2 regions of the Aminobacter sp. GW821-FHT11F06 genome follow, and region 1 is predicted to be linked to the other one. Evidence: predicted binding sites of a transcription regulator. Region 1 holds the regulator's gene; the other holds the start of a gene.
The links. The regulator LexA, encoded in region 1, represses DNA repair genes until DNA is damaged. The targets are predictions, from matches to a motif close to TGTTCNNNNTGTGTTCNG.
Positions count from the first base shown of each region.

Region 2: AC1RTB_RS16860 (helicase-related protein) is a predicted target of LexA. The motif match lies at 9,109-9,126, and genes of this name have one in related genera.

Region 1 covers NZ_JBXARL010000001.1:111,811-127,681, reverse strand. The annotation lists gene AC1RTB_RS00620 (glycosyltransferase family 2 protein) at 1-177, shown strand, start outside; gene AC1RTB_RS00615 (ChbG/HpnK family deacetylase) at 161-904, shown strand; gene AC1RTB_RS00610 (phospholipid carrier-dependent glycosyltransferase) at 901-2,289, shown strand; gene lexA (transcriptional repressor LexA) at 2,528-3,244, opposite strand; gene AC1RTB_RS00600 (molybdopterin molybdotransferase MoeA) at 3,353-4,558, opposite strand; gene moaC (cyclic pyranopterin monophosphate synthase MoaC) at 4,559-5,041, opposite strand; gene trpC (indole-3-glycerol phosphate synthase TrpC) at 5,043-5,852, opposite strand; gene trpD (anthranilate phosphoribosyltransferase) at 5,857-6,867, opposite strand; gene AC1RTB_RS00580 (SurA N-terminal domain-containing protein) at 6,864-8,762, opposite strand; gene tpiA (triose-phosphate isomerase) at 8,909-9,673, shown strand; gene secG (preprotein translocase subunit SecG) at 9,830-10,288, shown strand; gene AC1RTB_RS00565 (L,D-transpeptidase) at 10,551-11,606, shown strand; gene pyrG (CTP synthase) at 11,756-13,393, shown strand; gene AC1RTB_RS00555 (DUF1697 domain-containing protein) at 13,455-13,997, shown strand; gene AC1RTB_RS00550 (VOC family protein) at 14,057-14,902, shown strand; gene kdsA (3-deoxy-8-phosphooctulonate synthase) at 14,899-15,732, shown strand; gene AC1RTB_RS00540 (dodecin family protein) at 15,859-15,871, shown strand, end outside.
Region 2 covers NZ_JBXARL010000006.1:267,545-283,415, forward strand. The annotation lists gene AC1RTB_RS16825 (RNA polymerase factor sigma-32) at 1-671, opposite strand, end outside; gene AC1RTB_RS16830 (amino acid ABC transporter substrate-binding protein) at 914-1,687, shown strand; gene AC1RTB_RS16835 (amino acid ABC transporter permease) at 1,827-2,507, shown strand; gene AC1RTB_RS16840 (amino acid ABC transporter ATP-binding protein) at 2,504-3,271, shown strand; gene AC1RTB_RS16845 (CarD family transcriptional regulator) at 3,815-4,399, opposite strand; gene fdxA (ferredoxin FdxA) at 4,859-5,197, opposite strand; gene AC1RTB_RS16855 (RNA-binding S4 domain-containing protein) at 5,346-5,729, opposite strand; gene AC1RTB_RS16860 (helicase-related protein) at 5,735-8,992, opposite strand; gene aqpZ (aquaporin Z) at 9,730-10,419, shown strand; gene AC1RTB_RS16870 (beta-ketoacyl-ACP reductase) at 10,492-11,217, opposite strand; gene AC1RTB_RS16875 (acetyl-CoA C-acetyltransferase) at 11,314-12,498, opposite strand; gene phaR (polyhydroxyalkanoate synthesis repressor PhaR) at 12,793-13,395, shown strand; gene AC1RTB_RS16885 (GlcG/HbpS family heme-binding protein) at 13,634-14,062, shown strand; gene AC1RTB_RS16890 (hypothetical protein) at 14,092-14,505, opposite strand; gene rpmF (50S ribosomal protein L32) at 14,647-14,829, opposite strand; gene mtgA (monofunctional biosynthetic peptidoglycan transglycosylase) at 14,985-15,692, opposite strand; gene AC1RTB_RS16905 (polyprenyl synthetase family protein) at 15,821-15,871, shown strand, end outside.

The sequences.
Region 1 (15,871 bases):
ACAGGAATTACGTCGGTTTTGACGCTCGTCGCGTTCTTTGGGGGCGTCCAGATGATTTTTTTAGGTCTGTTGGGCGAATATGTCGGAAAATCCGTCTTAGAGGCCAAGAAGCGCCCGCCTTATATTCTGGCGGAAGACATCAGCTTCAAGGGAAAAACTGATGCGGATCGCGGATGACTTCGGGCTGGGTCGCGGGCATGACCGGGTAATCTTGTCGCTATTGGCGGCGGGGCGGCTCGATGGCACATCAGTCATGGTCAATGATGCGATTGAGCCCGGCGATATAGCCCGTCTGCGAGCGCTAAGAGATGCAGGTGCGCAGGTCGGACTGCATCTGAACCTGACGCACGGCTTTTCGAAGCGGGAGCCAGTCTGGCCTCTGGCCAAACTGATGCTGCCGGGCATTGCCTTGCCGGTTGAGGTTGCCGTTTCGCTCAACCGGCAGACCAAAGCGTTCGTTGCGCTCTTTGGTAGCCTGCCCGATTATTACGATGGCCACCAGCATTGCCATTGCTTCCCGGAAATTGCACCGCTTGTCACGCTCTTGCCATACGGACCGCAGACATGGGTGCGCGTGCCGTTGCCCGCCACATGGGCAGACCGATGGCGCAATCTTCGGTCAGGTGGCGTCAAAGGATTGGCGGTCATGGCGATGGCGGTGCGAGCGCGCATGTTCTTCACCAAGGCCAAGCTCCAGGTAAACAGCGATTTTTCAGGCTTTCTCCGTCTCAATGACCCAGCCAATGTTCAGCTATGGCTTCCGCGCCTGTTGTCGGCTGCGAAATCGGATTGTCTGATCATGCTGCATCCGGGCGATGCCACCGATATGATGCAATGCACCGGCCACGCCCCAGAAAGCCGTGCCGTTGAGGCCAGGATCTTGACTGAAAGCGCAATATCATGACCAAGAGCCGTGCTATTTTCTGGGGCCTGCTCTCGTTGCTCATCGTGCGGCTGCTGGCAATGGCCTGGGTACCGCTAACCGATCCAACCGAAGCGCGCTATGCCGAAATCGCCCGGAAAATGGTTGAAACCGGCAATTGGATCACGCCACAGTTTGACTATGGCGTGCCATTCTGGGCCAAGCCGCCATTGCACACATGGTTGTCGGCAGCGGGAATAGCCGTGTTTGGTGCAACGCCGTTTGCTGCGCGACTGGGAATTTTGCTGGCAGCCATCGCCACCTTGGTAATTCTGCATCGATGGGCGTGCACATTGACCGATCGTCGAACGGCAGCGGCAGCGGTATTGGTCACCGCCAGCACAGGGCTGTTTTTTGTCGCCTCAGCCTTCGTTATGACCGACATGGTCTTAACGCTTGGCGTCGTTGCATGCATGGCTGGCTTTCACGGCGGCATGGAAAAAAGCCGTCGCTGGGGCTGGCTGTTCTTTTTGGGGCTTGCCATTGGGCTGTTGGCCAAGGGTCCTGTAGCCGTGGTTCTTTCGCTAACGCCAATCATGGCGTGGATGATATGGCGCGGTGGCTGGAAAGATCTTGGCCGCCTGCCATGGGTTGGCGGGAGCGCCTTGGTCGCCGTGCTGGTGATACCATGGTATGTGGCGGCGGAAATTGCCACGCCCGGATTTCTTCACTATTTCCTGATCGGTGAGCACATCCAGCGCTTTCTGCAACCCGGCTGGACCGGAGACCTTTACGGCGCGGGGCGCGCGCACCCGAAGGGCACGATCTGGCTATATTGGGTTGCGGCCACTCTACCTTGGAGCCTGCTGTTGCCTGTTTTGATCTGGCGGCTACGGAAGGGCATACCTGAAAGCGGCGGACTTCATCTGTATCTGTTTTTGTTCGCCGTAACGCCGCTGGTGTTTTTCACTCTGGCAGCAAACATCCTCCTGGCATATGTGCTGCCAGGGTTGCCAGCCGCAGCACTGCTAGCTGTCATTTTGTGGACCAGGACCGACCTCTCGCGAACATTTTGGCTGAAGCTCGGAGTGGCGGAAGTGTTGGTGGTTTTTTTAGGCATTACCGCAGCTTCCTTGTTCGGCTGGGCCCGCTCAGCAATCCCCACTGAGGTCGACCTGATTGCTGCATTTCCAGATACAGGCCGTTTGGCCATTCTGGATGCACGCAGCTTTTCGGCCGAGTTCTATAGGCAAGGTAAAATTACACAGCTGAAAACACCTGCTGACGTATCAGCATGGCTTACCCCAGGCGATGGCGTGCTTGTGCCAAAACGCGATCAAGATGCATTTCTCACCCATTTCGGGAGCTCGGTTAAAACAATAGCCGAGGACAAAAGATTCTTTCTGTATGTTTCCATAGCGAAATAACGAGGGGTCGAAGCCTCACATGAGTTCGGCCTAAATCTGCTCCGGGTGCGCCGAACTGCTGAAACACCACCTCAGTGCTTCAGCAACAACCAAATTCATGATGTTCGATCCCGGTCTTTTCAAATGGCCACAATCGCACGCGCGGTTCGACCGGGTCAAATAGCCGGCATTCCGTTCAGGCAGCCCGAACGACAGCACGAAAGGCCGAGCTCAGCAGCGCGCCCGGCTTGTGTAAAAATCAATAGCGGCGGATCAGCCCGACGAGCTTGCCTTGGACCTTGACCCTGTCAGGCCCGAAGATGCGGGTCTCATAGGCTGGATTGGCGGCTTCCAGCGCGATCGAGGCGCCTTTGCGGCGGAAGCGCTTGAGGGTCGCTTCCTCGTCATCGACAAGCGCGACGATGATCTCGCCGGGATTGGCGGTGGTCGAGCTGCGGATGACGACAGTATCGCCATCAAAGATGCCAGCTTCGATCATCGAGTCACCCTTGACCTCGAGCGCGTAATGCTCGCCGCCCATGATCATGTCAGGCGGAACGACAATGGAATGGGTCTTGTGCTGGATCGCGTCGATCGGCACGCCGGCGGCGATACGCCCCATCACCGGAATGGTGACGGCCGAACCAGCGTCGTCGTCATTGCCAGCTGACATCGAGCGCGATGGCTCGGGCCGACGGCCAAGGCTGCCCTCGATGACGCTGGGTGAAAACTTCCGCGCCGCGTTGAGGCCAGGCGCGATCGAATCGGGCATGCGCAGCACTTCAAGCGCGCGTGCCCGGTTGGGCAGGCGTCGGATGAAGCCACGCTCTTCAAGTGCTGTGATCAGGCGATGGATGCCGGATTTGGAGGCGAGGTCGAGCGCCTCTTTCATTTCGTCGAAGGATGGCGGGATGCCCGTCTCTTTCAATCGCGAGTGGATGAACAGCAAAAGCTCGTGTTGTTTGCGCGTCAGCATCGCCACCCCCGGAGGAATCAGAAGAAAAACAAACCCAGAACAAACACTATCTGTTCCAGTTGTGTTCTGCAACTGTTTATATCTGGTGAAGGAAAGTGGCTGCTTCGTTCAGCGCAGCATCATCACGCGGCACGCACTGCCAGATTCGGCGGCCGGTGCGAAGGGCTCGCGCATGATGGCGCAGTTGGCGTCCGCGAGCGTGCGGAGCATTGACGAGTCCTGGATCGTGTATGGCGTAACGATGAGGCCGTCTGCCGTCTCGCGCGCAATGGCGCGAACGAAATCCTGGCGCAGGTCGTTGGCAGCCATCGCAGTGTCGAGGACGCCTTTGCGGATGTCGGGCGCATAGGGCCGCCCACCAAGCTTTGCCAGCAGCGGTTTCAGGAAAATGTGCGCGCAAATCAGGCTGGCGACCGGATTGCCGGGCAGGCCGATGCAACGCGTCTTGCCAAGGCGGCCGAACATCAGCGGCTTGCCGGGGCGCATGGCGATCTTCCAGAAATCGAGATCCATGCCGAGCCCGGTCAAAACACCATGGACCAGATCATGGTCGCCGACTGAGGCCCCGCCGAGCGTCACGATGACGTCGGCCTGGGCATCGAGCGCCTTGGCGACGAGGGCTGAGATCGCATCCTTACGGTCGGCTGCGATGCCGAGATCGAGCACACGTGCGCCAACCGATTGGGCTATCGCGGCGACACCATAGGCATTGGAGGCGATGATCTGGTCAGGACCCGGGTTGCTGCCGGGCGGAAGCAGTTCGTCGCCGGTGGCGATGATGGCAACCAGCGGCGCGCGAACCACTGGCATTTCGGGGTGATTGGCGGCCGCGATCAGCGACAGCGCCGCCGGATCAAGCACGCGGCTAGCGTCGAGAATCAGATCGCCCTGTTTGAAATCGAGGCCCTTGGCGCGGATATTGCGCCCAAGTATCGCTGGTTCCAGCACGTCGATTTCGCCATTGCCGAGGTCGCGGACGTTCTCCTGAATGACGACGGTGTCCGCACCGCCCGGCACAGGTGCGCCGGTGAAGATGCGCACGCTCTCGCCTTGCATAACCGTCCCGGTGAACTGTTTTCCCGCAGGTGCTGTGCCAATGACCTTCAGCCGTGCTGGCAGGGACGCGATGTCGGCTGCGCGAACGGCATAACCGTCCATGGCGGAGGCATTGAAGGGAGGCTGGGTGCGCAGGGCATGCAAGGGGCTTGCAAGCACGCGTCCTGAGGCCTCGTTGAGGCCGACCGTCTCTGTGCCGCTGGGTTCGGCGCCATCAAGCAGGCGTTCCAGAGCCTCGGCTACGGGCAGCAGCGCCATCTATTCGGCCGCCTTGTAGTCGCCCGACTTGCCGCCGGTCTTTTCGACCAGCCGGATGCCGGAAATCACCATGGCGCGGTCGGCAGCCTTGGCCATGTCGTAGATGGTGAGACAGGCGACCGACGCGGCGGTCAGCGCCTCCATCTCGACGCCGGTCTTGCCAGTGACGCGCGCAAGCGCTGTCACGCGAAGACCGGGCAGGGCATCGTCGGGCTCGATCTCGACCGACACCTTGGTCAACAGGATCGGGTGGCAAAGCGGCACGAGTTCGTGCGTGCGCTTGGCGGCCATGATGCCGGCGATGCGCGCGGTGCCAAGCACGTCGCCCTTTTTGGCGTTGCCCGAAAGGATCAGCGCCAGGGTTTCAGCGCGCATGATGACAACGCCTTCGGCGATCGCGGTGCGCGTGGTCTCGGCCTTGTCGCCGACATCGACCATGTTGGCTTCGCCAGAGGCACCGATATGGGTGAGGGTGCTTGCCATGTCAGACGCTCGCAACGGCTGCGCCGTCGAGAAGCGCGCGGGTCGCGGCGGCAACGTCGGCCTGACGCATCAGGCTTTCGCCGACGAGGAAGCTGCCAATGCCGGATTTTTCCAGCCGCAGGCAATCGGCGTGGGTGAAGATGCCGCTTTCGCCGACCAGCAGCCGGTCTGCCGGCACCATCGGCGCCAGCCGCTCGGAAGTGTCGAGGCTGACCTCGAAGGTGCGCAGGTTGCGGTTGTTGATGCCGAGCAGGCGCGAAGACAGTTTTAGCGCGCGCTCGGTCTCTTCTTCGTCGTGCACCTCAACGAGCACGTCCATGCCATGCTCGAAGGCCGTGTCCTCAAGCCGCTTGGTGTCGTCGTCGCTGAGGCTCGCCATGATGATCAGGATGGCGTCCGCACCCCAGGCGCGAGCTTCGTGCACCTGGTAAGGCTCGAACATGAAATCCTTGCGCAGAGCGGGCAGGGCGCAGGCGTCGCGCGCGGCGGTCAGGAACTCCGGAGCACCCTGGAATGACGGCGTGTCGGTCAGCACCGACAGGCAGGCCGCTCCACCTTCGGCATAGGCCCGGGCAAGTGCCGGCGGGTCGAAATCGGGACGGATCAGGCCCTTGGACGGGCTGGCCTTCTTGATCTCGGCGATCAGACCAAAACGATTGTCTAAGCGCTTGGCTTCGAGTGCGGCAAGAAAGCCGCGCGGCTTGGATGCATCGCGCGCCCGTGCCTTGACCTCGGAGAGTGGCAGCAATGCCTTGGCGGCTGCGATCTCGTCGCGCTTGTAGGCTTCGATGCGGCGCAGGATGTCGGCCATGTCTTTATCCGTTCGAAACGCCGATCAGGCGGTCGAGCACCGCAAGCGCGCGCCCGCTGTCGATTGCGTCTGCGGCAAGTGCCACGCCTTCGCCGATGGTTGCGACCTTGTCGGCGACGACGAGACCGGCACCGGCATTCATCAGCACCGTATCACGGTAGGCACCCTTGGCGCCTTCGAGCACGCCGCGCAGGGCCGCCGCATTGTAGGCCGAATCGCCGCCGCGCAGCTCTTCGCGCGTGTGTCTGGCAAGGCCAACCTGTTCGGGCGTCAGCGTGAAGCTGTGGATGGCACCGTCTTTCAGGGCCGCGACATGGGTCTCGCCGGTGGTGGTGATCTCGTCATAGCCATCGCCATGAACGACCCAGACGTGCCGAGCGCCAAGCTCCTTCAACGTTTCGGCCACCGGCTCGACCCACTCGGGCGAAAACACACCGACAAGCTGGCGGTTGACGCCGGCTGGATTGGAGAGCGGACCAAGCAGGTTGAAGATGGTGCGGGTGCCGAGTTCGACGCGGGTCGCTCCGACATGTTTCATCGCCGGATGATGCGCCGGCGCGAACATGAAGCCGATGCCGGCCTGGTGGATGCAGCGGCCGATCGCTTCGGGCGACAGGTCGATGTTCACACCGAGCGCTGTCAGCACGTCGGCAGCGCCCGTCAGCGACGACAGGCCGCGATTGCCATGCTTGGCAACCGGCACGCCGGCGCCCGCAATCACGAAGGCCGATGCGGTCGAGATGTTGACGCTGTGCGAGCCATCACCGCCGGTGCCAACGATATCGATGGCGTCCGCGGGCGCTTCGACGCGAAGCATCTTGTCGCGCATGGTGGCGACTGCGCCTGAGATTTCACTGACTGTCTCGCCGCGCACGCGCAGCGCCATCAGGAAACCGCCGATCTGGCCGGGCGTCGCTTCGCCCGACATGATGATGTCGAAAGCCTCGCGCGCCTCATCGAAGGTAAGGGGCGCGCCCGAAGCGACCTTGGCGATATGCGGTTTGAGTGCGCTCATGGCGTTCCCACCGCAAGTGCCCGGGTGACTGCATCCCGGTTGATGGTGACCTGATACTCGCCTTGAAGCTGAGCCACGATCTGGTCGAGCAGGTCGTCCGACATGCCCGAGGCAAATGTCTTCTGCGCGTCCTCGGGCACAGCACTCTTGTCCACACCAGCCGGCTCGAACACCTCAGCGACCTTGAACAGGATCTGCGCATCGCCGGTGGGGGCAGCAACGATGCCGGTGCCACCCTGGCCCATCGCAAACATCGCAGCCGCACCCTCGCGGCCGAAATCGGCGTCGTCGGTTTCGCGCTTGAGCCCGCGCTTGGTCTGCTTTTCAAGCTTCAGTTCGCCAGCGATCACGTCCAGCGCGGTGCCGTCCTTGAGGCGCTTTTCAAGCTCGTTCGCCTTGTCGTTGAGGCGCTTTGTCGCTTCAGCCGCGGTCCAGTCCGCCACAACCTTTTCGCGCACTTCATCGAGCGTGCGGTCGCGGGCCGGCGTGATGCCGTCGACTTCATAGAACACGAAGCCGTTGGTGCCGACGTTGAGTGGCGGGTTTTCAATACCGGCTTCGGCCTCGAAGGTCGCCTGGATCAGGTTACGCGAATCCGGCAGCGTGTTGATAACGGTGCCGTCGGCATTCTGGCCGGCCCGGTCGATCGCGTCGATCGTCACCACCTTGAGCTTCAACTTGTCTGCGGCGGCCTGCATCGAGTCGCCGCCGGCGCGAGCGTCCTCGTAGGAATCATGCACGTCGAGCAGGATGCGGTTGGCTTCGGCAAGGGCGAGCTCCTTGCGGATCTGGTCCTTGACCTCATCGAACGTCTTCACCGTCTCGGGCGTGATCTCGCTGACACGGACGAGCACCGAGCCGAAAGAACCCTGGATCACGTCGCTGACCTGGTTTGCCTGCAGCGCAAAAGCCGCATCTGCGACAGCCTTGTCGGCGATCTGCTCCTTGGTCAGCGTGCCGAGCGCCACGTCGGCTGCGGTCTTGCCCTGGTCGGCGACGACCTTGTCGAAGGCAGCTCCGCCCTTGATCGCATCGGAAGCCGCCTTGGCCGCATCGGCGTTGCCGATTACCAACTGGTCGATCTTGCGCGTCTCAGCGGTGGTGAAATGCGACTTGTTCTTGTCGTAGTCCTGGCGAACCTGCTCGTCGGTGATCGAAGCGACGTCCATGATGTCTTCCGGCTCGAGCTTGACGTAGCTCAGCTTGCGGAATTCCGGCGCGGCGTAGTTCTTCTTGTTTTCCTCGAACCAGGCCTTGAGCACCTCGTCGCTCGGAGCCGCGATCGGCTCGACCAGCGACTTGGGCAGCGGCAAATAGTCGATGGTGCGGTCTTCGCCACGATAAAGCGCGACAGCCCGCAGGAACGTATCAGGTGCCTCAAGGCCATCGGAAACGGCTTCGACGATCTGCTGGCGGACGGCAACCTGGGCGCGGTTCTTGAGGTAATCCTCAGGCCGCATGCCGATCTGGCGCAGGATGTATTCGAAGGCCTGGCGGTCGAACTGGCCATCGGGGCCGCGGAAGGTGGGATCGTCCCAGGTCAGCTGTGCCAAGCGGTCCTTGGACAGGCCAAGGCCGAGCTTGCGTGCCTGCTCGTCGAGCACGGCACCTGCGACCAGCTGCGACAGCACCTGATTGTCGATACCAAGCGCGTTTGCCTGGTCGCGGGTCAGGCGCTGGCCAAACTGCTGCGACATGACGTTGAGCTGACGGTCATAGGCGAGGCGGTATTCGACGCCTGAAACGGACGTGCCGCCGGCGGTCACCACCTTGTCGCCACTGAACTGGTTCAGCATGCGTCCTGAGATGCCCCAGATCGCGAAGCTGACGACGAGTAGCAGAAGCAGCAGCTTAGCAACCCAGGTTCCCGCAGCACTTCGCATCGATTCGAGCATGTATCAGATCCCGTATACGCGCATTTTCGCATGCGCCTGCATGAACGAAGCGCAATAGCGCCCTTCAAGGCCACTGTCGATTGCTTTGTGGTTTGTTTTTGGTAGTGAGGTTGCCCTAGCGAATATCGATTTCGAGGGAAGATCACATGACGCCAGGAATCCGCCCACTCGTTGCAGGCAACTGGAAAATGAACGGCACCAGCGCCTCGCTCAACGAATTGCGCAACATCGCCGGCGGTTTCATGGGCGGCCTCGACGCCGAGACTGAAGCGCTTTTGTGTGTTCCAGCGACGCTTCTTTCGCGTGCCGCTGAAATCCTGCACCGCTCACCGGTCAAGGCCGGCGGGCAGGATTGTCACGCCAAGGAAAGCGGCGCCCACACCGGCGACATCTCGGCGGAAATGCTCAAGGACGCCGGCGCCAGCCATGTCATTGTCGGGCATTCCGAACGCCGCACCGATCATGGTGAAACCGATGCCGTGGTTCGTGCCAAGGCTGAAGGCGCATGGCGGGCAGGGCTGGTGGCCGTCATCTGTATCGGCGAGACGCTTGCCGAACGCGAGAGCGGGGCGACGCTCTCGGTGCTGTCGCGTCAGATCGAAGGCTCGGTGCCGGGCACTGCTACACCTGCCAACGCGATCATTGCCTATGAGCCTGTATGGGCAATCGGCACCGGCTTGACGCCGACAGTCGCCGACGTGGCCGAAGCGCATGCGCATATCCGCGCCCGTCTGGCGGAGAAGCTGGGTGCAGCGGCCGGCAAGATGCGCATTCTCTACGGTGGCTCGGTCAAGCCATCGAACGCCAATGAATTGTTGGCGATCGCCAATGTCGATGGCGCGCTCGTCGGCGGCGCAAGTCTCAAGGCTGCCGACTTTCTTGGCATTGCAGAAGCCTATCGCAAGCTCTGATTTCAGCACGCCTGACCGTTGCAAAGACAGCGTGTCATCCCATATTCGGCCGGCGGGCTTGGAAATGCCTAGAAAGCATTGTATTGAGCCGCCTCCGGAAGACCGGGCGCTTCGGCGCGCGGCAAGTCCCCGTCAGGAAAGATCCCAGGAAGCGCAATGGAAACCGTCCTCATCGTCATTCACTTGATGGTCGTGCTCGCCCTTGTTGGCGTTGTGCTCCTGCAGCGCTCTGAAGGCGGTGGCCTTGGCATCGGTGGCGGTTCGGGCTTCATGACCGCGCGCGGCGCGGCCAACGCCCTGACTCGTGCGACAGCCATCCTGGCGACCGTGTTCTTCGTCACGTCGCTGACGCTGTCCATCGTCGCTCGTTATGGTGCGAAGGAAACCGACATCCTCAATCGCGCGCCGACCACCCAAGGCGGCACGACTGGCAAGGGCGTTCTCGACCAGCTCGGCGGTTCGACCGCTCCGGCAGCGCCCGCACCTGGTGCCACGGCACCTGCTGCCCCGAGCACCACGCAGCCTGCACCTGCTGCTGCACCGGCAGCATCGGGCACCGAACAGCCTGCCGCAGGCGGCACGACGGCCCCGGCAGCACCGCAAGTTCCTAACTAAGTCCTAAGCTCTTGCCGCAACCTGTTGTTGTTTGAACACAGTTGCGGCAAATGCTGCGTAGATCACAACAATTCGATCAATTCGCCGGTGGTGCCTCCCTTGAGGCGTCTCCGGCTAATCGATAATAGCTGGGTTGCGGCATATCGGCGGGGGAGCCTTTGGGGGCACCGTGCGTTGTCGCGCGAAAATTTGCGTTGAACGTTCGGGATCCTTCGCCATGCAGCTCCGCCGCATTCTTCTTGCTGGTCTTTGTGCCTCTCTCATGAGCTCGACAGCCTTTGCTGCCACCTCGGCCGGCATGGCTGCGGCGCCGCAGCCCGGGGCCGCAAGCAACATCGTTTTGATCGCCGCCAAGAGCGACACTGCCGAACTCAAGATTCTCAAGAAAAAGAAGAAGCCGACCGACGAGGACCTGTCGCGAATCAAGGACCTCGAAGCCAAGATCACGGCCGACAAGGAACTCGCCCGGCTCAAGATGCTCGAAGCCAAGAAGATGGCGATGCGGGCAGCAGCCAAGGAAAAGGCCGACAAGGCCCGTGAACTCGCCCGTCTGAAGAAGACTGAAAAGGCGACCACCCAGGTTGCGGAGGTCGCACCTGCTGTGCGCAAGCCTGTTCAGCCGATCGAGCTGATGCAGCCGGTTGCACCCTTGACGCCCGACGCGGTCGCAGTTGCCTCGACCGGCAACAATGGCGAACTGCGCAGCGAAAACCCGGCGCGGCCACAGAAGACCGGTCTGCTCGCCGGCATCTTCGGTGGCAGCAGCATTGCGCCGCAGCAGTCGATGCTGCCGCAGACGCGTGCGCTCGACGCCGTGCTACAGGCCAAGCAGGCCAACAAGCAGTTCAAGGTGAAGTCCGATTACGAGCCGCAGGAAGTGACGTTCTCGGGCTACGAGCGTGGCCAGATCGTCGTCGATACCGGCAAGCGCTATCTCTATCTGGTCGAATCATCGTCGACCGCCCGTCGCTATGCGATTGCTGTCGGTCGCGAGGGGCTGGAATTCAAGGGCAAGGCGACAATTGGCGACAAGCAGGAATGGCCGCGCTGGATTCCGACCAAGGACATGCAGGAGCGCGAGCCCAAGAAATACGGCCGCTACAAGGACGGCATGAACGGCGGGCCGGAAAATCCGCTCGGCGCGCGCGCCATCTACCTTTACCAGGGCAACAAGGATACCCATATCCGTATCCATGGTACCAATCAGCCGCAGACGATCGGCACGAATTCTTCGAACGGTTGCTTCCGGATGGTCAATGACCATGTCATGGACCTCTACAATCGCGTGAAGATGGGCTCTGAAGTCATCGTCATGTAAGGCGTTTCCATAACGCTCGAAGTTGGCCGGCGGTCACGCCGGCCTTTTTGTTTGCGCGGTCTACCGGCAGCAACAATGAACAGCCACATAGGGAAAAGTCCGACGCGGCGGATTTTTCTCTGGCGGAATCGATTTGGCCGCGTTAAGCGATGAATCCCATGGCGCGATATGTTTTCATTACCGGCGGCGTGGTCTCTTCCCTTGGAAAAGGCATAGCCGCAGCGGCCCTTGGGGCTCTCTTGCAAGCACGCGGATATCGCGTGCGCATCCGTAAACTCGATCCGTATCTCAACGTCGATCCCGGAACGATGTCGCCTTACCAGCATGGTGAGGTGTTCGTGACCGACGACGGAGCGGAAACCGATCTCGATCTCGGTCACTACGAACGCTTCACCGGGCGTTCCGCGAACCAGAGCGACAACATCACCACCGGCCGCATCTACAAGAACATCATCGAGCGTGAGCGGCGCGGCGACTATCTCGGCGCGACCGTGCAGGTCATTCCGCACGTCACCGACGAGATCAAGAACTTCATCCTCGACGGCAATGACGAGTTCGACTTCGTGCTGTGCGAGATCGGCGGCACTGTCGGCGACATCGAGGCGATGCCGTTCCTCGAAGCGATTCGTCAGCTTGGCAACGATCTGCCGCGCAACAATGCGGTCTACGTCCACCTGACGCTGATGCCCTACATCCCAACGGCTGGCGAACTGAAGACCAAGCCGACCCAGCATTCGGTCAAGGAACTGCGCTCGATCGGCATCGCACCGGACATTCTCCTGGTTCGCGCCGACCGCAACATCCCCAAGGAAGAGCGCCGCAAGCTGTCGCTGTTCTGCAATGTCCGCGAATCGGCCGTTATCCAGGCGCTCGACGTCGGCCACATCTACGACGTGCCGCTGGCCTACCATAAGGAAGGCCTCGATTCGGAAGTGCTGGCAGCGTTCGGCATCGATCCGGCGCCCAAGCCGCGCCTCGATGCCTGGCAGAATGTCTCGCAGCTCATCCACAATCCCGAAGGCGAAGTCACAATCGCCGTGGTCGGCAAATACACCGGCCTCAAGGATGCCTACAAGTCGCTGATCGAAGCGCTGTCGCATGGCGGCCTGGCCAACAACGTCAAGGTCAAGCTCGACTGGATCGAGAGCGAGGTCTTCGAGAAGGAAGACCCGGCACCGTTCCTCGAAAAGGTCCATGGCATCCTGGTGCCGGGCGGTTTCGGCGAGCGCGGCTCGGAAGGCAAGATCCTGGCGGCAAAGTTCGCCCGCGAACGCAAGGTGCCGTATTTCGGCATCTGCTTTGGCATGCAGATGGCCTGCATCGAAGCCGCGCGTTCGCTCGCCGGCATCGACAATGCCTCGTCAACCGAGTTCGGCGCCACCAAGGAGCCGGTCGTTGGCCTGATGACCGAATGGCTCAAGGGCAACATGCTGGAGAAGCGCCGGGCAGCCGGCGATCTCGGCGGCACGATGCGCCTGGGCGCCTATGAAGCGAAGCTTTCGGAAGGTTCGAAAATCGCCGAGATTTATGGCGATACCGATATCTCCGAGCGTCACCGTCACCGCTACGAGGTCAATATCGACTACAAGGAGCGGCTCGAAGCCTGCGGCCTGGTGTTTGCCGGCATGTCGCCCGACGGTGTGCTGCCTGAAACGGTCGAATATCCCGACCATCCCTGGTTCATCGGCGTGCAATACCATCCGGAACTGAAGAGCCGTCCGCTTGACCCGCATCCGCTTTTCGCCAGCTTCATCGAGGCTGCCGTCGAACAGAGCAGGCTCGTCTGATTGTCATGCGCGCCGACGTGAAACCGTTGGCGCGCAGACCTGCCGAGGTCATGCCACAGTCATGACCACCTATGTCGCGTTGCTCTACAGCATCATTCTGGGCGAGGGGCGGCGGGTTGTCATGTCCGACCTGCGCGACATGACCGAAGCCGCAGGCTTTCAAAATCCACGCACACTGGTTGCGACGGGCAATCTGGTTTTCGAGACCGAAGAGCAGCCAGTCTCTGCGATCGAAACCAGGCTGGAAAAGGCGTTCGAGCAAAAATTCGGCAAACATGTCGACATCATCGTACGTTGCGCCGATGACTGGCTGAAGCTGGTCGCGGCCAACCCTTTTCCTGAGGACGCTGCACGTTACCCCGACCAGGTGGCGGTACGCGTCATGCGCGCGCCGGTAGCGCCGGAGATTTTGGCAAAACTCACGCCTTATGTGGCGGCGGACGAGAAGCTTGCGGCAGCCAATGGCGACATCTGGCTCTATTTCTCGCGCAGTGCCGGCACGTCGCGGCTGCTTGGCGCGCTCACGCCCAAGCGTGCTGGCGGCGTCGGCACGTCGCGCAACTGGAACACGGTGCGGCGGCTGGGCGAGATGGTGGCCGGGTGAGGGCATTGCCCAAGGGGCAGCCTTGCGCGGCATGAGGAATTGAGGCAAAGCGCAAGCATATGACTGAAAACGACAAGCCACGTCCGCTCGACCATATTGTGTTGCCGACCGCCGACCTCGCGATCGCGCGGCAGCGGCTCACGGCACTTGGCTTCACGGTGTCACCAGTCGGCATCCATCCCTTCGGCACGGTCAATTGCTGCGTCTATCTCAGCGACGGCACCTTCATGGAGCCTCTGGCAGTCGGTGACCGGGCTGCGACCGACCAAGCCGTGGCCGAAGGCAATGTCTTTGTCGCCCGCGACCGGGCGTTCCGTGACGCCCATGGCGACGAAGGTTTTTCGGCTGTGGTGTTTGGAACTGACGATGCGGACGTCGACCATGCCAAGTTCGTTGCCGCAGGCGTTTCGGCCGGTCCCCGACTCGATTTTTCGCGGCCCTTCGTCGATGCGGCCGGCAAATCTGACCAGGCATCGTTCCGGCTGGCTTTTGCCGCCGAACCTGACACCGCGACAGATGCGTTCTTCTTCACCTGCGAGCGCGTCAACGCACCCAATGTCGACCGCACAGCACTTCAGACGCATGCCAATGGCGTGAGGCGTGTTCTGGCCGTCGAAGCGACTGCGGCAAGCGCGCAAGCCGCTGGCGCATTGCTGGCGACAATCGCCCGCAGCAGTGTTGACGGGGCCTCCGTGCCGCTGGCCAATGCAAGACTTTCCATCCGCTCCACACCAAATTCCAATGGGATTCGCCTTGAGGCGATGGTTTTTGCCGTCGATGATCTCGGCGCGGCCAAGTCGCTTCTTGTCCGCAACGGCATCGAGCACGATCTAAGCGGTCAACGCCTGGTGGTACCGCCGGCACCTGGGCAAGGCGCGACCTTCATATTCGAGGAATTGAAATGACCAAGCCGAATGCAAATGTGACGGTCGGCAAGACCCTTTTCGCCAACAATGCGCCGCTGTCGCTGATCGCCGGTCCGTGCCAGTTCGAATCGCGCCAGCATGCCTTCGACATGGCCGGCGCGCTCAAGGAGCTGACCCTCAAGCTTGGCATCGGCTTCGTCTACAAGTCGAGCTTCGACAAGGCCAACCGCAGCTCGCTTGGCAGCACCCGAGGTGCGGGACTCGATGCGGCACTTCCTGTCTTCGCCGACCTGCGCAAGGAACTTGGCGTCACAGTCATCACCGACGTCCACACCGAAGAGCAGTGCGCCATCGTAGGCGAAGTCGTCGACGTGCTGCAGATTCCGGCCTTCCTCAGCCGCCAGACCGACCTGCTGGTTGCAGCGGCCAAGACCGGCAAGGTCGTCAATGTGAAGAAAGGCCAGTTCCTCGCGCCCTGGGACATGAAGAACGTCGTTGCCAAGGTCACCGACTCGGGCAACCCGAACGTTCTCGTCACCGAGCGTGGCGCTTCCTTCGGCTACAACACGCTGGTATCCGACATGCGCGCGCTGCCGATCATGGCCGACATCGGCGCGCCAGTTATCTTCGATGCTACCCATTCGGTGCAGCAGCCGGGCGGGCAGGGCGCCACATCGGGCGGCGAGAGGCGTTTCGTTGAGACGCTTGCGCGTGCCGCCGTTGCCGTTGGCGTCGCCGGTGTGTTCATCGAAACGCACGAAGACCCCGACAATTCGACGTCGTCGGACGGCCCCAACATGGTGCCGCTCAAGGACATGCCAGCGCTGCTCGAGCGCTTGATGGCCTTCGACCGCATCGCCAAGGGCTAAGGCCGCCTTGCAAAGCATCTGCGTGTCATCTGGCGCGCGGATGCCTCGCTACAACTCCTGCTTGAGCCCTGCGGATACCGGGCGTAGTCTTGCTCCGTGACTGAGCGTATCAGCCGGAGGAATCCTATGTCTGTTGCCC
Region 2 (15,871 bases), on a different contig from region 1:
TGCAGCCAGCCCGAACGCCGCTCGATGTCGATCGCTTCGCCGACGAGTTCGTCGGGCAAGGGATCGTCGGACACCAGCAAGTCCATCCGTTCTCCGGAATCGCCGTCATCGCTGAGCGGTGCGTTGAGCGAGGTGTCGGGCACGGACAGGCGCATGTCCATCATCGCGACATCGGCTTCCGACACGCCAAGCGCCACCGAGATTTCCTGATATGCCGACGTGTTGCCGAGCGGGCCGCCGCCTTGAGCGAGGCGGGCGCGCATGCGGCGCAGATTGAAGAACAGCGACTTCTGCGCCGAACTGGTGCCGCCCCTGACGATCGACCAGTTGCGCAGGATGTAGTCCTGCATCGATGCCCGGATCCACCAGGTGGCGTAGGTCGAAAAGCGCACTTCGCGCTGCGGGTCGAAACGGGCCGCGGCTTCCAGCAGGCCGACATGCCCTTCCTGGATGAGGTCGCCTATCGGCAGGCCGTAGCGTCTGAACTTGACCGCCATGGCGATGACCAGGCGCATATGCGCCGTGGTGATGCGGTTGAGCGCGTCCTGGTCGTGCTGTTCTTTCCAGCGGATCGCCAGTTCGAGTTCTTCGCCGCGTTCGAGATAAGGTGCGCGCGACGCTGCCCTCAGCATCATCTGCTCGCCAGCCAAGCCTGCCCGGTCCATATACATGCTTCGCCCCTGTCTCGTGAGCAAGCCGGACGCGCTCAGCGGCGCTGCCCCGCAAGGCTATCAACGCGGCATTCTGGCGAATGTTCCCCGGACTGGGCTTGCCCTCTTTTCGTAGATTCAATTTCTAGTATGATCCCATAGTTGAAATTTCATTCCTTATCTTCAAGGTCCGCTTCTGACAGATTGCACCCAAACACAACGCGCCCGGCCCTTTGGCCGGCTCAAATTCGGGATCACATCAAATGAACTGGTTGAAATCGCTGGCCGTTGCCGCAACGCTCCAGATCGCAGCCGTGGGCGCTGGCCATGCCGGCGAGAACCTTAATCAGATCAAGGCTGCCGGCGTGTTCAAGATTGGCACCGAAGGCACCTATGCGCCCTTCACCTATCACGACGCCTCGGGCGCGCTGGTCGGCTTCGACGTCGAGATCGGCCGCGAGGTCGCCAAGCGCCTCGGCGTCAAGGCCGAGTTCCTCGAAGGCAAGTGGGACGGCCTGATCGCCGGCATCGACGCCAAACGCTATGACGCTGTCATCAACCAGGTCGGCATCACCGAGGCGCGTAAGGCGAAATACGACTTCTCCGAGCCCTACATCGCTTCGAAGGCGGTTCTGATCGTCAGCGGCAAGAACGCAGACATCAAGGGTTTCGCGGATCTCAAGGGCAAGAAGTCGGCCCAGTCGCTGACCAGCAATTTCGGCAAGATCGCCGAGGCCAACGGCGCTGAACTCGTCGGCACCGACGGCTTCGACCAGTCGATCCAGCTGGTGCTGAACGGCCGCGCCGACGCCACCATCAACGACTCCCTGTCTTTCTTCGACTTCAAGAAGCACAAGCCCGATGCCGACGTGAAGATCGTCGCAGAAGAGGCCAAGGCCGATTTCTCCGGCATCATCGTGCGCAAGGGCGAGCCCGAGCTCGTCGAGGCGATCAACAAGGCGCTGGCGGAGATCAAGGCCGACGGCACCTACAAGAAGATTTCCGAGGCCTATTTCGGCGCCGATGTCTCGCAGTAACCAGATCGTTTGCCAGGCGGCGGGCGACCCGGCCGCCGCCTGAAAGGCGCTCATTTTTCCACCTTTCATTTTTCCCATGAACTTGCCCGGAAAATCTGCGATTTTCCGGGCAAGTTTGTTATGGGAGGGAGCATTCATCTTGCCAAATTGGCTGCAATTGATGCTGGAGTCGCTCGGGCCCCTGTTGTGGGCAGCGCTCGTCTTCACCGCGCCGCTGACACTTCTCTCCTTCGCCTTCGGCCTGACTGTCGGGCTGGGTGCAGCGCTCGCCCGCCTGTTTGGCCCGTGGTGGCTGTCGGCGATCGTGCGCTTCTATGTCTGGATCATTCGTGGCACGCCGCTTCTGGTGCAGCTGTTCTTGATCTTCTACGGCCTGCCAAGCGTCGGCATCGTGCTCGACGCCTTCCCCGCCGCGCTGATCGGCTTCACCCTCAATGTCGGCGCCTATTCCTCGGAGATCATCCGCGCAGCCATCAGCTCGGTGGCCAAGGGGCAATGGGAAGCGGCCTATTCGATCGGCATGAGATGGTCGCAGGCGATGCGCCGGACCATCCTGCCGCAAGCGGCACGCGTAGCGGTGCCGCCGCTGTCCAATACCTTCATCTCGCTGGTCAAGGACACCTCGCTTGCCGCCGCCATCACCGTACCGGAGATGTTTCAGGCAGCCCAGCGCATCGTCGCCACGACCTATGAGCCGCTGATCCTGTATGTCGAGGCCGCCATACTCTATCTGGCGATGAGCTCGGTGCTGTCGTCGCTGCAGGTCAGGCTCGAAAAGCGCCTCAACCGCTATGGCGGCTTCCTGGAGGCGCGGACATGATCGGGCTTTCCCACATCATCAAGCGCTTTGGCGACAACGAGGTTCTGAAGGACGTTTCGGTCGACATCAGGGAAGGCAGCGTGACCGCCCTTGTCGGTCCCTCGGGCGGCGGCAAGAGCACGCTTTTGCGCTGCATCAACCTGCTGGAGATCCCGACGTCGGGCACAGTGCGCATCGGCGACGACACGCTTGAGTTCAGCCCGGACATCAAGGTTCCAACCAAAGCGATCCAGCAGCTGCGTCGCCAGACCGGCATGGTGTTCCAGAATTTCCAGCTGTTTCCGCATCGAACGGCGATTGAAAACGTCATGGAAGGCCTGGTCACCGTGCTGAAGTGGCCGGAGGCCAAGGCACGGAAGCGTGCGCTGGCTCTGCTCGAAAAGGTCGGCATGGCGCACAAGGTCGACGCCTGGCCGGCGACGCTGTCAGGCGGCCAACAGCAGCGCGTGGCGATTGCACGCGCGCTGGCGCCGCAGCCCAAAGTGCTTTTGTGCGACGAGCCAACGTCGGCGCTCGACCCCGAACTCGCACAGGAAGTGGTCGACGTGCTCGGCCAGCTCGCGCGCGAGGGCACAACCATGGTGATCGCCACGCACGATCTGCGCCTGGCGTCCAAGATAGCCCATGAGGTGGTTTTCCTCGAGGCAGGCATGGTCGTCGAAAAAGGCCCGGCGAGCGAGGTCTTCGGAAACCCGACCCATCAGCGCACCAAGCGCTTCATCGCGACCATCACGCATCAACATGGGCAAGGTGGCGAGGGGTAGGAAACGCCTGGGCCGCACCTCGCCTGCCAACACCTTCTCCCCGCTTTATGCGGGGAGAAGAAACCCGCTCACTCATGTCTTCATCGTTCTGGACTGTCACGATGTCCGACCATCACGGCATGGATCCCCGGGACTTCGCGCGTCGCTTCGCTCCTGCTCCGCCCGAGGATGACGAAGGAATTGAGGCTCGCTGCCAATCGCCCACGTCAGAGATTGGCAAGAAGCGTCAATGTCCCGCCAGTCGTCAGGAGTTTTCTGCCAAGCGCTAATCTTGGAGATTAGCAGCAAGCCAACATCCCTTCGTCATCCTCGGGCAAGCAGGAGCGAAGCGAACTGCGCAGACCCGGGGATCCATGCCGTAATCGAGCAACTGTGATGAGGATCCAGACGTGCCTGCATCTCATCCAGGCACAAGCTGCAGCATGAACGAAACATTGTGATTTGGGAAATGCGTCACGTCTATGCGGATGCACAGCGCTTTACTCGACAAACAAAAAACCCGGCCAATGACCGGGTTTTTCGTAATCTCAGTGGAGAGCCAGATCAGGCTGCTACTTCCTGCTCTGCTTCGGCTTCCTCATTGTCGGCCTTGGCGCCGCGCTTCGGACCCTTGTTGAGGTTGGTCTCGATGAGACGAACGGCCTCGGTCTCCGACAAGCGGTTGACGGCTGCCAACTCGCGCGCCATGCGATCGAGCGCTGCTTCATAAAGCTGGCGCTCGGAATAGGACTGCTCCGGCTGATTGTCGGCGCGGTAGAGGTCGCGCACGACTTCCGCAATCGAGATCAGGTCGCCGGAATTGATCTTCGCATCATATTCCTGCGCGCGGCGCGACCACATGGTGCGCTTGACGCGGGCGCGGCCCTGCACGACCTTCAACGCACGCTCGACATAGTCGGTCTCGGAAAGCTTGCGCATGCCAATGGTGGTCGCCTTGGCGACCGGCACCTTGAGGCGCATCTTGTCCTTCTGGAAGTCGATCACGAACAGCTCAAGCTTGTGTCCCGCCACTTCCTGCTCGTCGATGGATATGATCTGGCCGACCCCATGCGCCGGGTAGACGATAAACTCACCGGTCTTGAAACCGTGACGCCCTGCGGATTTCTTCTGCGGGATGGAAGTTGCCATACGCCCTGAACTCCTTCTTGTGACACCGGCCCGCCGAGGCCAGTTAATCGGGATAGTCGCAAAACGCGACCTTGTGCCGCACGACGTTCGACCCCCCAGCCGGAGAGCTTGGACCGGTAAACCGCTAAAGCAGCGGCCTCCGGGCCCAGATTACTCTGGTCCGAATTGGGGTTGTCACCTTTCAGTGATTTAGGCTTCGCGCCATAGATCGACGTTGTGTCATCGGCATGTTGATCTAGCCCTAACACAAAAAGTCGGAAGAATCAAGATTTTGGTGGATACGCGAAGATGTTGCCGCGTCAAGAGTCGAGCGCGGCACTCAATCGTACGATCTACCGCCTTTGGCGCCTGTACCATTCCGACTGAATCGCAATGCGGCTCTATATTCCTGCTGGAGCATGATCTTTTCCGAAAACCGGTTCCCACCTTTGGGGATCATGCTCCGGGGCGGTGCAGGTCTCAGTTGCCTTCGCCAGGCTCCGGCGAAAAGAACTTCTCGAACTTGCCTTCGATGCCATCAAATTCCTTGGCGTCGGCAGGCGCATCCTTCTTGGCCGTGATATTGGGCCATTTGTCGGCATATTCGGTGTTGATCTGCAGCCATTTGTCGAGGCCCGGCTCGGTGTCGGGCTTGATCGCGTCGGCCGGGCATTCCGGCTCGCACACGCCGCAGTCGATGCACTCGTCGGGATGAATGACGAGCATATTTTCGCCTTCATAGAAGCAGTCGACCGGACAAACCTCGATGCAATCCATGTATTTGCATTTGATGCAGTTGTCGGTGACGACATAGGTCATGGCAGGCTCCGGGACTTCCCGTATTTTTGTATCTTTGTCGGTGAGGTAGCCCCTTTAAAGACCTGTTGCAAGGGCGGCCATTCCGCGCAGAAGGCAGTTGGCGGAACGTAATTCTCAACTTGATCGCTGCGGCTCCAAAGCCTTTGCGTCACTCATCGCGAAGACGGTCGGTGGCGCGCCGTTCTTTTTTTGTCGGACGGCCGCTTCCAGCCTCGCGCAGCGGTGGCCGGGCGTCGGGCGGTGCCTGGTCCTTGGGCGTGGGAACAGGCGATATATCCTCGTAGAGCTTGCGCGCTTCTTCGGCCGGCCCGCGCCGCTCGCCCGGCAGCAGCACCTTGTAGATCAGGATGCGGCGGTCGAGCGTGATGGTCAGGACATCGCCTGTCTTGATGATGTCGGAGGCCTGGCCAAGCTTCTGGCCGTTGCTCCTGACCCCGCCTGACTGGGCGAGCTTGGCGCCCAGCGAGCGCGACTTGACCGCGCGCGAAAAGAACAGCCACTTGTCGATGCGCTGTCTTCCCTCGCCGGCCAAGGCGTTTACTTCTTGAGCTGGTCGCGCAGCGCGGCGAGCTTGGCGAAGGGCGAATCGGGATCGATGCGCACCGGACGCTCTTCGCGCGGCTTTGGCTGGAAGGCAGGCTTGCCCTTGAAGCCGCCGCGATCACCGCCATGCTTTTCGCCCTGCGGACGCTCGCCACGGCCACGGCTTTCGGGACGACCGCCCTCGCCCTGCGGCTTGCCACCGGGCTTGCGATCAAAGCGCGGACGGCCGTTTTCACGACCGCCTTCGCCACCTTCACGGCTGCGATTGGCTTCGCCCTGACGAACGGCGGGAGCGCCAGGGGCACCCGCGGCACGCGGCTCACGCTGGCCGCCACGCGGACGGTTGTCCTGGCGATGACGCGGACGCTGTTCGAAGCGGCCCTGGCGCCACAGCAAGATCGGCTTGGGCTCTTCCGCAGCCTCGGAAGCTTCTGCTGCTGCGGCTTCCACCGGAGCTGCTTCGGCAGCGGGAGCTTCAGCGACAACCGTTGCCACTTCCGGCTTGGACGCAGCTTCAGGCTCGGCCTCGACGACCGCCTCGGCTGCAACTTCGGCCGCAGGTTCGACCTGCTCGGCAATCGCCTCTGGTGCCTGCTCGGCCTGTTCGATCTCGGACGCCTGTTCGGCGTTGTCGGCAGGCGCCTGCTCAGGGGTTTCGGCCGTCTCGACGGAGGGTTCGGCGGATGCCTCTTCGCTGCTGGCAGCGGCTGCGGCCGCCTTTGCAGCAAGTGCTCGAGCTACGGCTTCGCGGGCGATGGTGTCGATCGTTTCGAGCTTTTCCTTGACCTCGACGGCGGGCTTCGGTTCGGCGCGATAGCCAAGGCCCTTGAGGATCTCTTCCATGTCGTCGCCAGTGGCGCCGAGGATCGACATCATCTGCGGCGTGACGATAAACGAGCTGCCGTCATAGGCACCGTCGGGACGCGCGCCCGTGCCCTGCTTCCAGGCAAGTGCCGGGCGGATGAGGTCGGCAAGACGCTCCAGGATGTCGACGCGCACGGCACGACGGCCGAGATTGCGGAAGCCGGCGAGCTTGTAGAAGGTCTTGTCGAAGGTCGGGTCGATGACGACGGAGGTGCGGCCAGCGGCAAGCGCGTGCACGACATCGCCAAAGCCCGGCTTGTCCTTGCCGTCGTTCTTGATTGCCCACAGCAGTGTCACCAAGCCTGCCGGAGCCGGTTTGATCAGCGCGGGCACGAAGACATGATAGGCGCCGAAGCGCACGCCGAGCCGGCGCAGGGCCGCACGGCCTTCCTGGTCGAGCGACTTCACCTCCTCGGTGATGTCGCGGCGGTTGAGCAGGCCGAAATTCTCGACCAGCTGGAAAGCGATGCCTCGGCCGATGCCGGAAAGCTGCTCGGCGGCCTTGAGATCGACCAGCGGCTTGAGCAGCGACTCGACCTGGAAATTGACAAAACGTTCGGCACGCGCCGCGACCTTGTCGCGGGCCGGCCCCGTCAGCTGCTCGTCGGCGAGCAGGATAACACGCGGCTTGAGCGCGTCTTCGCCTTCGACCAGCGTGCCGATCGGCGCGCCGATCCAGCGCAGCACGCCGTCGGAGCCAAGTGCGATGTCGCCATTGGGCGACGCCGAAAAACGCTCGGCGCGCGAATCGAATTCGGTGGCGAGCGCCTTTTGGGCTGCCGTGCGCACTGCCTTGGCGTCTTCTCCGCCAGCACTCTGGTCGGCGGTGAAACGGAACCCTTGCAGTTCACCGACATGGTGGCCCTCGACGAGGACGGTTCCGGACGGGCTGATTTCGGCTTCAAGCATGGTGTTTTCTCTAAGGCGGCGCATGAGGACGGAAGTCCTGCGGTCTACAAAGCGTTTCGTCAACCGCTCATGCAGCGCATCCGACAATCTGTCTTCGATGTCGCGCGTTTTTTCTTGCCAGTGTGCCTGATCGGCAAGCCAGCCAGGGCGATTTGAGACAAAAGTCCAGGTTCTGATCTGGGCGATCCGGTGTGAAAGCGTGTCGATGTCGCCTTCGGTGGAATCGGCGCGGCGTACCTGCTCGGCCATGTAATTCTCGTCGACGTGACCGCGCCGGGCGAGATCGTCATACATCGAGGCGATGAGGTCGGCGTGCTGGGCGGGCGCAATCCGGCGATAATCCGGCAGCGCGCAGGCTTCCCACAACAGGGCAACCCGCTCGCGATTGGTGGCAAGCGAGCGGATGTTTTCGTCGCGCGAAAGATGTTCGAGTGCCTGGGCATCGACCGCCGGCAGCGCACGCGTCAGGCCCTCGACGGGCGCCACGGTGTCGAGCGAGCGCTTGAGCGCATCGAGGCTGGCGAAGTCGAAGGAAGCGGTGCGCCACTGCAGCACCTTCACCGGCTCGAAATCATGCCCCTCGATCTTTTCGATCAGCTCCTCGTCGAACGGGTCGACCTGGCCGGTGACGCCGAAGGTACCATCGCGCAGATGGCGGCCGGCGCGGCCGGCGATCTGGCCAAGCTCGGCGGCGGTCAGCTGGCGATACTGGTAGCCGTCGAACTTCCGGTTCTGGGCAAAGGCAACATGGTCGACGTCGAGATTGAGCCCCATGCCGATGGCGTCGGTGGCGATCAGATAGTCGACGTCGCCCGATTGGTAGAGTTCGACCTGGGCATTGCGGGTGCGCGGGCTGAGCGCGCCGAGCACCACCGCAGCACCGCCCTGCTGGCGCCTTATCAGCTCGGCGATGCCGTAGACCTCATCGGCGGAGAAAGCCACGATGGCCGAACGGCGCGGCAGACGCGTCAGCTTCTTCGAGCCGGCATAAGCGAGATGCGACAGGCGTGGTCGGGTGACCACCGAAACGCCCTTCAACAGGCGCTGCAGGATGCCGTGCATGGTTGCGGCGCCAAGCAGCAGCGTTTCCTGCCGGCCGCGCAGATGCAGGATGCGGTCGGTGAAGATATGGCCGCGCTCGAGATCGCCGGCGAGCTGCACCTCGTCGATGGCGACAAAGGCGGCGTCGGTCTGGCGCGGCATCGCTTCGACGGTGCAGACGGAATATTTCGCGCCCGCCGGCAGGATCTTCTCCTCGCCGGTGACCAGCGCCACCTTGTGGGCGCCGACCTTTTCGCAAACCCTGCCATAGACCTCGCGCGCGAGCAGCCTGAGCGGCAGGCCGATGATGCCACTTTCGTGTGCCACCATGCGCTCGATGGCGAGATGGGTCTTGCCGGTATTGGTCGGACCCAGAACCGCTGTGACATCGCGGCCTGACAGGATCAGCGGGTCGTTTGGCTTGGAGTGGACATTCATTCTAAGAAACCGCCCTCGGCGCCGGTCCAAACCGGCGTTGCGCCGCCTGTCGCGACGACTGGACACATAGGGATTTGTAGGCCGAAGCGAAAGCGGAATGTTCCAGATTTAAGAGTTGGAACGAGTCTGGAACGAATCAGCGACGAATCACTGACTCCGGCTGATTCAGGTTTTGTTCACCCCAACATATTGATTTCGGACCGGCAAGCCGCACCACATGCAGATTCTCTAAAGTGGCCCGTTTCATGCTTTAGCGCGTTGCCGTTAACTTTTGCCGGCAAAGCGCCGGAACGCTTCGGCTACCTCAGCGCAAAATAATGATTTTGTTGATCTTTCCTACCGGCGGGTTAACCGAATGGGTGGCACCGACGGAGATTTGGTTAAGATTTGAACCAAATGCGGAACGAACAGGCTACGAATCACTGATAGGATAAGTTTCCTGATTTGTTCACCGCTAGATGTTGTGCCCGAGCCCACATCTCCACCGATTGTCCACTTACCATGCACAGGCTTATGCACAGCCGGCCGCTGGCGCATTAACCTTTACGTGCCATACCGGCACAGCGATAGCTCAGCCAAAATATCTGTGATTGCATTCCCTTGGGGGAGGCACACCCGTTGCGCGCGGCGCCGAGCCATGTCTCCATCCGCACGTTGAGTCTGCGCGGCGGGGGTTGCCCAGGCGGGGCCCTCGGAAAATGCGGCGCACCACGCAGGCGCGCATTGGAGGGAATATCGTGACCAAACGTCTATTGGCCGAGTTTCTCGGCACATTCTGGCTCGTTTTCGGCGGTTGCGGCAGTGCCGTGCTTGCTGCCGCCTTTCCCGAACTTGGTATCGGCTTTGCCGGTGTAGCACTGGCATTCGGCCTCACTGTCCTGACCATGGCTTACGCGGTCGGCGGCATCTCCGGTGGTCACTTCAACCCGGCGGTCTCGGTCGGGTTGATGGTGGCCGGGCGCTTTGAAGCCAAGAACCTGATGCCATATGTCATCGCCCAGCTGGTCGGTGCGATCCTCGCATCGACGCTGCTTTACCTCATTGTCAGCGGCAAGGCTGACTTTGCCGGCATCGGCGGCTTCGCAACCAATGGCTACGGCGATGCTTCGCCCGGCAAGTTCGGCCTCACCTCGGCACTGATCATCGAGATCGTACTGACCTTCCTGTTCCTGATGATCATCCTGGGCTCGACCCATGGCCGCGTGCCTGTTGGCTTCGCGCCCCTGGCCATCGGCCTCGCTCTGACCCTGATCCACCTGATCTCGATCCCGGTGACCAACACCTCGGTCAATCCGGCCCGCTCGACCGGCCCGGCGCTGTTTGTCGGCGGTGTCGCTTTGCAGCAGCTGTGGCTGTTTTGGGTCGCACCAATTGTCGGCGCGGCACTTGCCGGAATCGTCCACAAGACGATGTTCGAAAAGGACTGAGCCTTCCCGACATCAGACGTGGAAACGGCGCCTTGCGGCGCCGTTTTCTATTTGGGGGTCGGCAGCCGTTAGCTACCCAGCGAAATACTGCCCGCCATTTGCGGTCAGCGTGGCACCGGTGATGAAGCCCGACTCCTCGGATGCCAGGAACACCACGCAGCGCGCGATCTCCTCCGGCTCGCCGAGCCGGCCGACCGGGATCTGGGCGATGATCGCCTCGCGCACCTTTTCCGGCACGGCCATGACCATGTCGGTGCCGATATAGCCGGGGCAGATGACGTTGACGGTGATGCCCGCGCGCGCGCCCTCCTGGGCAAGCGCCTTGGTGAAGCCGATATCACCGGCCTTGGACGCCGAATAATTGACCTGGCCGGCCTGGCCTTTCTGGCCGTTGATCGAGGAGATGGTGACGACGCGGCCGAACTTGCGGTCGCGCATCCCGCTCCACAGCGGGTGGGTCATGTTGAAGACACCGTGCAGATTGGTGTCGATGACCTCCTTCCACTGTTCGCGCGTCATCTTGTGGAACATCGAGTCGCGGGTGATGCCGGCATTGTTGACCAGTACCGCAACCGGGCCGAGGTCGGCCTCGACCTGCTTGATGCCGGCTTCGCAGGCGTCGTAGTCGGCGACCGACCATTTGTAGACCGGGATGCCCGTCTCGGCCTTGAACTTCTGCGCCGCTTCGTCGTTGCCGGCATAGTTGGCGGCAACCGAATAGCCTGCGTTCTTCAGCGCGATCGAAATCGCAGCACCAATGCCGCGTGATCCGCCGGTGACGAGTGCAACCTTGCTCATGCGTTTCCCCTTTTCTGCTGCTTGATGGATTGCCCTTGCGACAGGCTTTTAGTGACAAAAAGGGCGGCACATTGGCCGCCCTTTTTTCTTTTCGATTTACATCGCCTCGACACACATCGCGACGCCCATGCCGCCGCCGATGCATAGGGTCGCGAGACCCTTTTTGGCGCTGCGTCGGCGCATCTCGTAGACCAGCGTGTTAAAGACACGCGCGCCCGAAGCGCCGACCGGATGGCCAATGGCAATCGCCCCGCCATTGACGTTGACGATCGAAGGATCCCAGCCCATGTCCTTGTTGACCGCGCAAGCTTGTGCGGCGAATGCCTCGTTGGCCTCGACGAGATCGAGATCGCCGACCGACCAGCCGGCCTTTTCGAGCGCCTTGCGCGAAGCCGGGATCGGGCCGGTGCCCATGATCTGAGGATCAACACCCGCAGTCGCCCACGAAACGATGCGCACGAGCGGGGTGAGGCCACGGCGCACGGCCTCGGCTTCGGTCATCAAAACGACAGCGGCAGCGCCGTCATTGATGCCCGACGCGTTGCCTGCGGTGACTGTGCCTTCCTTGTCGAAGGCCGGCTTCAGCTTGGCGAGCGAGTCGAGGGTTGCGCCATGGCGGATATATTCGTCCTGGTCGACGATGGTGTCGCCCTTGCGCCCCTTGATGGTGACGGACACGATTTCGTCAGCGAAGCGGCCGGCCTTCTGCGCGGCCTCGGCCTTGTTTTGCGAGGCGACAGCGAACTGGTCCTGCTCGTCGCGGGTCAGCTGCCACTGGCGCGCGACGTTCTCTGCGGTGTTGCCCATGTGGTAGCCGTAAAAGGCGTCGGTCAGGCCGTCCTTGATCATCGTGTCGATCATCTTGAAGTCGCCCATCTTCACGCCACCGCGCAGATGCTGGCAGTGCGGGGCCATAGACATCGATTCCTGGCCGCCGGCGACGATGATCTTGGCGTCGCCCATGGCGATCTGCTGCATGCCAATGGCGATGGTGCGCAGGCCCGAGCCGCAAAGCTGGTTGAGACCCCAGGCGGTCGCCTCCTGCGGAACGCCGGCGGCCATCGCGGCTTGGCGGGCCGGGTTCTGTCCGGCACCGGCGGTAAGGATCTGGCCGAGGATGACCTCGTCGACTTCCTTGGGATCGACGCCGGCGCGGGCCAACACTTCGCGGACGGCGATGGCGCCCAGTTCATGTGCCGGCGTGTTGGCGAAGGCGCCATTGAAAGAGCCGACCGGCGTGCGGGCGGCGCTGGCGACGACGATGGAGGACGAGGCGGACATGTTTCTCTCCAGACTTCGTGAGACGAATGTTTGTTGCGCGTCGAAGACGTTGGCGCTCATGACTTTTCTTGCCCGTTCCAGGACCCGAGTCAAACCGGAAAATCGCCTGATGGCCGATGCTGCAGCCGCAGTGCAGCAATGCTGCGCAGCATTTTTTTGCCGGCGCTGGGCCGGCTTGCCTTCTTGCAGTGCACAAACCGCTTGGATTTGCGATTGCTTTGCGCTTATCTTCGTGACTGGCGAAATGTTACCGGCTGCTTACATGGCATTCCGGTCTTCCGGGGGAGGATGCTGATGGCTGCTAAAGACACGCCGATCGTAATCAAGAAATACGCCAACCGCCGGCTCTACAATACCGGCACGAGTACTTACGTCACGCTCGAGGACCTGGCCGAGATGGTCAAGAAGGGCGAAGAGTTTACCGTGCAGGATGCCAAGACCGGCGAAGACATCACCCATCCGGTGCTCACCCAGATCATCTTCGAACTGGAGAACAAGGACGGCCAGAACATGCTGCCGATCCCGTTCCTCAGGCAGCTGATCTCGTATTATGGCGACCAGATGCAGATGGTTGTGCCGAGCTTCCTCGAACAGTCGATGCTCGCCTTCTCCAAAGAGCACGAGCGCTTCCGCGAGCAGATGAAGTCGGCCTTCGGCAAGGCGCCGATCGACGTGATGAAGGGTGCCGCGCCGATGAAGGCGCTGGAGGAACAGACGCGGCGCAACATGGAGATGTTCCAAAACGCGATGCGCATGTTCACCCCCTTCCCGATGCCTGGCGCGGGTGCAACACCCGCCGAGCCGGCCAAAAACGACGCTCCGGAGAAGCCGAGCGAGCTCAAGGAGCTCAAGGAGCAGCTTGCTGCAATGCAGCGGAAGATTGATTCTATGGGGTAAGACGCGGTCGGCCGCAGGCCGACGGAAAGCCAATTGCTTGGCTTTCCGAGCGTCGAACGCCCGGAGCGACAGCGAAGGGCCGGAGAGCCTCTCCAAATCCCGGAGTGAACCGAGAGTTCAAAGGCTGTAGGCACAGCCCCTCTCCCACCCATTCAGGTAAGGCAGTTTCAACCGGATGCAGGGTTTTGCCCGGCATCCCAAGCGTGTTTGCTATGCACGCGACAACAGGAGAACCAACATGACCGAACTGACGCTGGCCAAGGCCAACACCATCATCGCCACAGCGCTTGAGCTAGGCGCGGAAAAGAACTTCAAGCCGCTCGGCGTCGCCGTGCTTGACGCGGGCGGCCATCTGCTTGCTTTCCAGCGCCAGGACGGCTCGCCCTTCATCCGTGCCGAAGTCGCCTCCGGCAAGGCCTATGGCGCACTTGCCGTCGGCTCCAGCTCGCGCGCACTTGGCGTTGCCGCCGTCGAGCGTCCGCATTTCTTCCAGGGACTTTCAGCTGTATCGGGCGGCAAGATCGTGCCGGTGGCAGGTGGCGTGCTGGTTCGCAACAAGAATGGCGACGTGCTCGGCGCGGTCGGCATTTCGGGCGATACGTCTGATAATGACGAGTTGGCTGCCATGGCCGGCATTGAAGCGGCCGGCTTCGTCGCGAAGGTCTGATCTATTGCGCATCCGGTGGATGCGCTGACCTACTCGCGGTCGAAGGTGACATCGCGGCTGGCGGACCGGAGCGAAACCGAAAAGCCAGCCAGAACGTCGATCAGAGCCACGACCATCAGCGTGAAGAAAACCGAGTGCGCGGCCCCGCGCACCAAAAGGAATTCGACCAGGAAAGCAACGAAGACGAAGGTCGACAACAGATGATCGACCACGGACGCGCTGCTTGTGCGCGTCGACTTCACGATTTCCACGAAGAGCAGGAGCAAGGCGACGACGATCAACAGGTCGCCGAGCGTCAGTGTGAAGACGCCACCCGACATCATGTTGAGCGACAGGATCTCGCTCGCCCAAGGATCGCCGCCCACACCGCTGCCGAACAGGCCGGCAAGACCGATATTGAACAGGACGAAGGGGATGATCAGAAGGGGAATGCCCGCGAGCATGGACCAGTCTCCGCGTTGCGCCGGCATCTTCTAGAATCCCCTGATGCCCAGGCGTCAAGAGATTTCAAAACCACCTAACACGCAAAAAGAAAGGACCGGCTGGCCGGTCCTTTCTCAATACGCTTGCTGAGGAAAAGCTGCTTAGCTTTCCTTCGGCGTCAGAACCTGGCGACCGCGGTACATGCCGGTCTTCAGGTCGATGTGGTGCGGGCGGCGCATTTCGCCGGAATTCTTGTCCTCGACATAGGTCGGGGCCTTGAGCGCGTCTGCCGAGCGGCGCATGCCGCGCTTGGACGGGGAGGTTTTTCGTTTTGGAACAGCCATGGATATACTCCACCAATCGGTCAAATGACCCTGTCCGCCCTCGTGAAAGGGCCGCGTTCAGGGCCGGAAACTGAGAAAGTTGGCGAGCCTATACACGGCGAAAGTCGGCTTGACCAGCCCGAAGCGACTCTTTTTTCGGTCGCAGCGGTGTCAATCTAGTCCAGGCACTGGACATAAGCACCGGCCTTGGCGGCCCGGCGCTCGATGACCGACGCAAGCCGCTTGAGACCAGCCCCCGGCTTGGCTGGATTGCGCGTCGCCGGGTTGGGCAAGGTGACAGCCAAAAGCGCTGCCTGGCGCCGCGAAAGCTGGCTCGCCGGCTTGCCGAAATAGTGCTGGGAGGCCGCCTCGATGCCGTAGATGTTGGGGCCCCATTCGGCAATGTTGAGATAGATTTCCATGATGCGCCGCTTCGGCGTCAGCGCATCGAAATACACAGCCAGCGGCAGCTCGACCACCTTGCGCAGGAAAGAGCGGCCATTCCACAGATAGAGGTTCTTCACCGTCTGCATCGGAATGGTGGAGGCGCCACGGGTCGCCTCGCCTTCGAGCGCATCGTTGATGACGCCCCTCAACTCGCCGAGGTCGATTCCCTTGTGGAAGCAGAACTGCCCATCCTCGGACATGATGACGGAGTGCGCCATGACCGGGGCGATATCGTCCAGCGGCACCCATTGCCGGTCATAACCCTGCAAGGTGATCAGGTCCTTGATCATCAGCGTCGAGATCGGACGAACGAAGGGCGGCAGATACAAGATGGTGAGCACGACCGGCAGCGCTGCCATGGTCGCGGCAATCAGGGCGCCGAGCCGCACCCAGCGACGCAGGCTTCCACGCGAGGAGAACCCGCGTCTTGCTCCCATCTCCAGCCTTTCGGTTTCCGGCTCTATGATCGGTTCGGCCAACCCGTCCGCCCTTGTCTGTCAGCCTTTCGGCATAAAGGCGCTTGGCTTCTTGCGCAACGTCTGACTGTCGGCTACCGCTCGCCGCCATGACGATCGACAGCGATATCATGTTCGAAACCGCCCTTCGCATGCGCGCG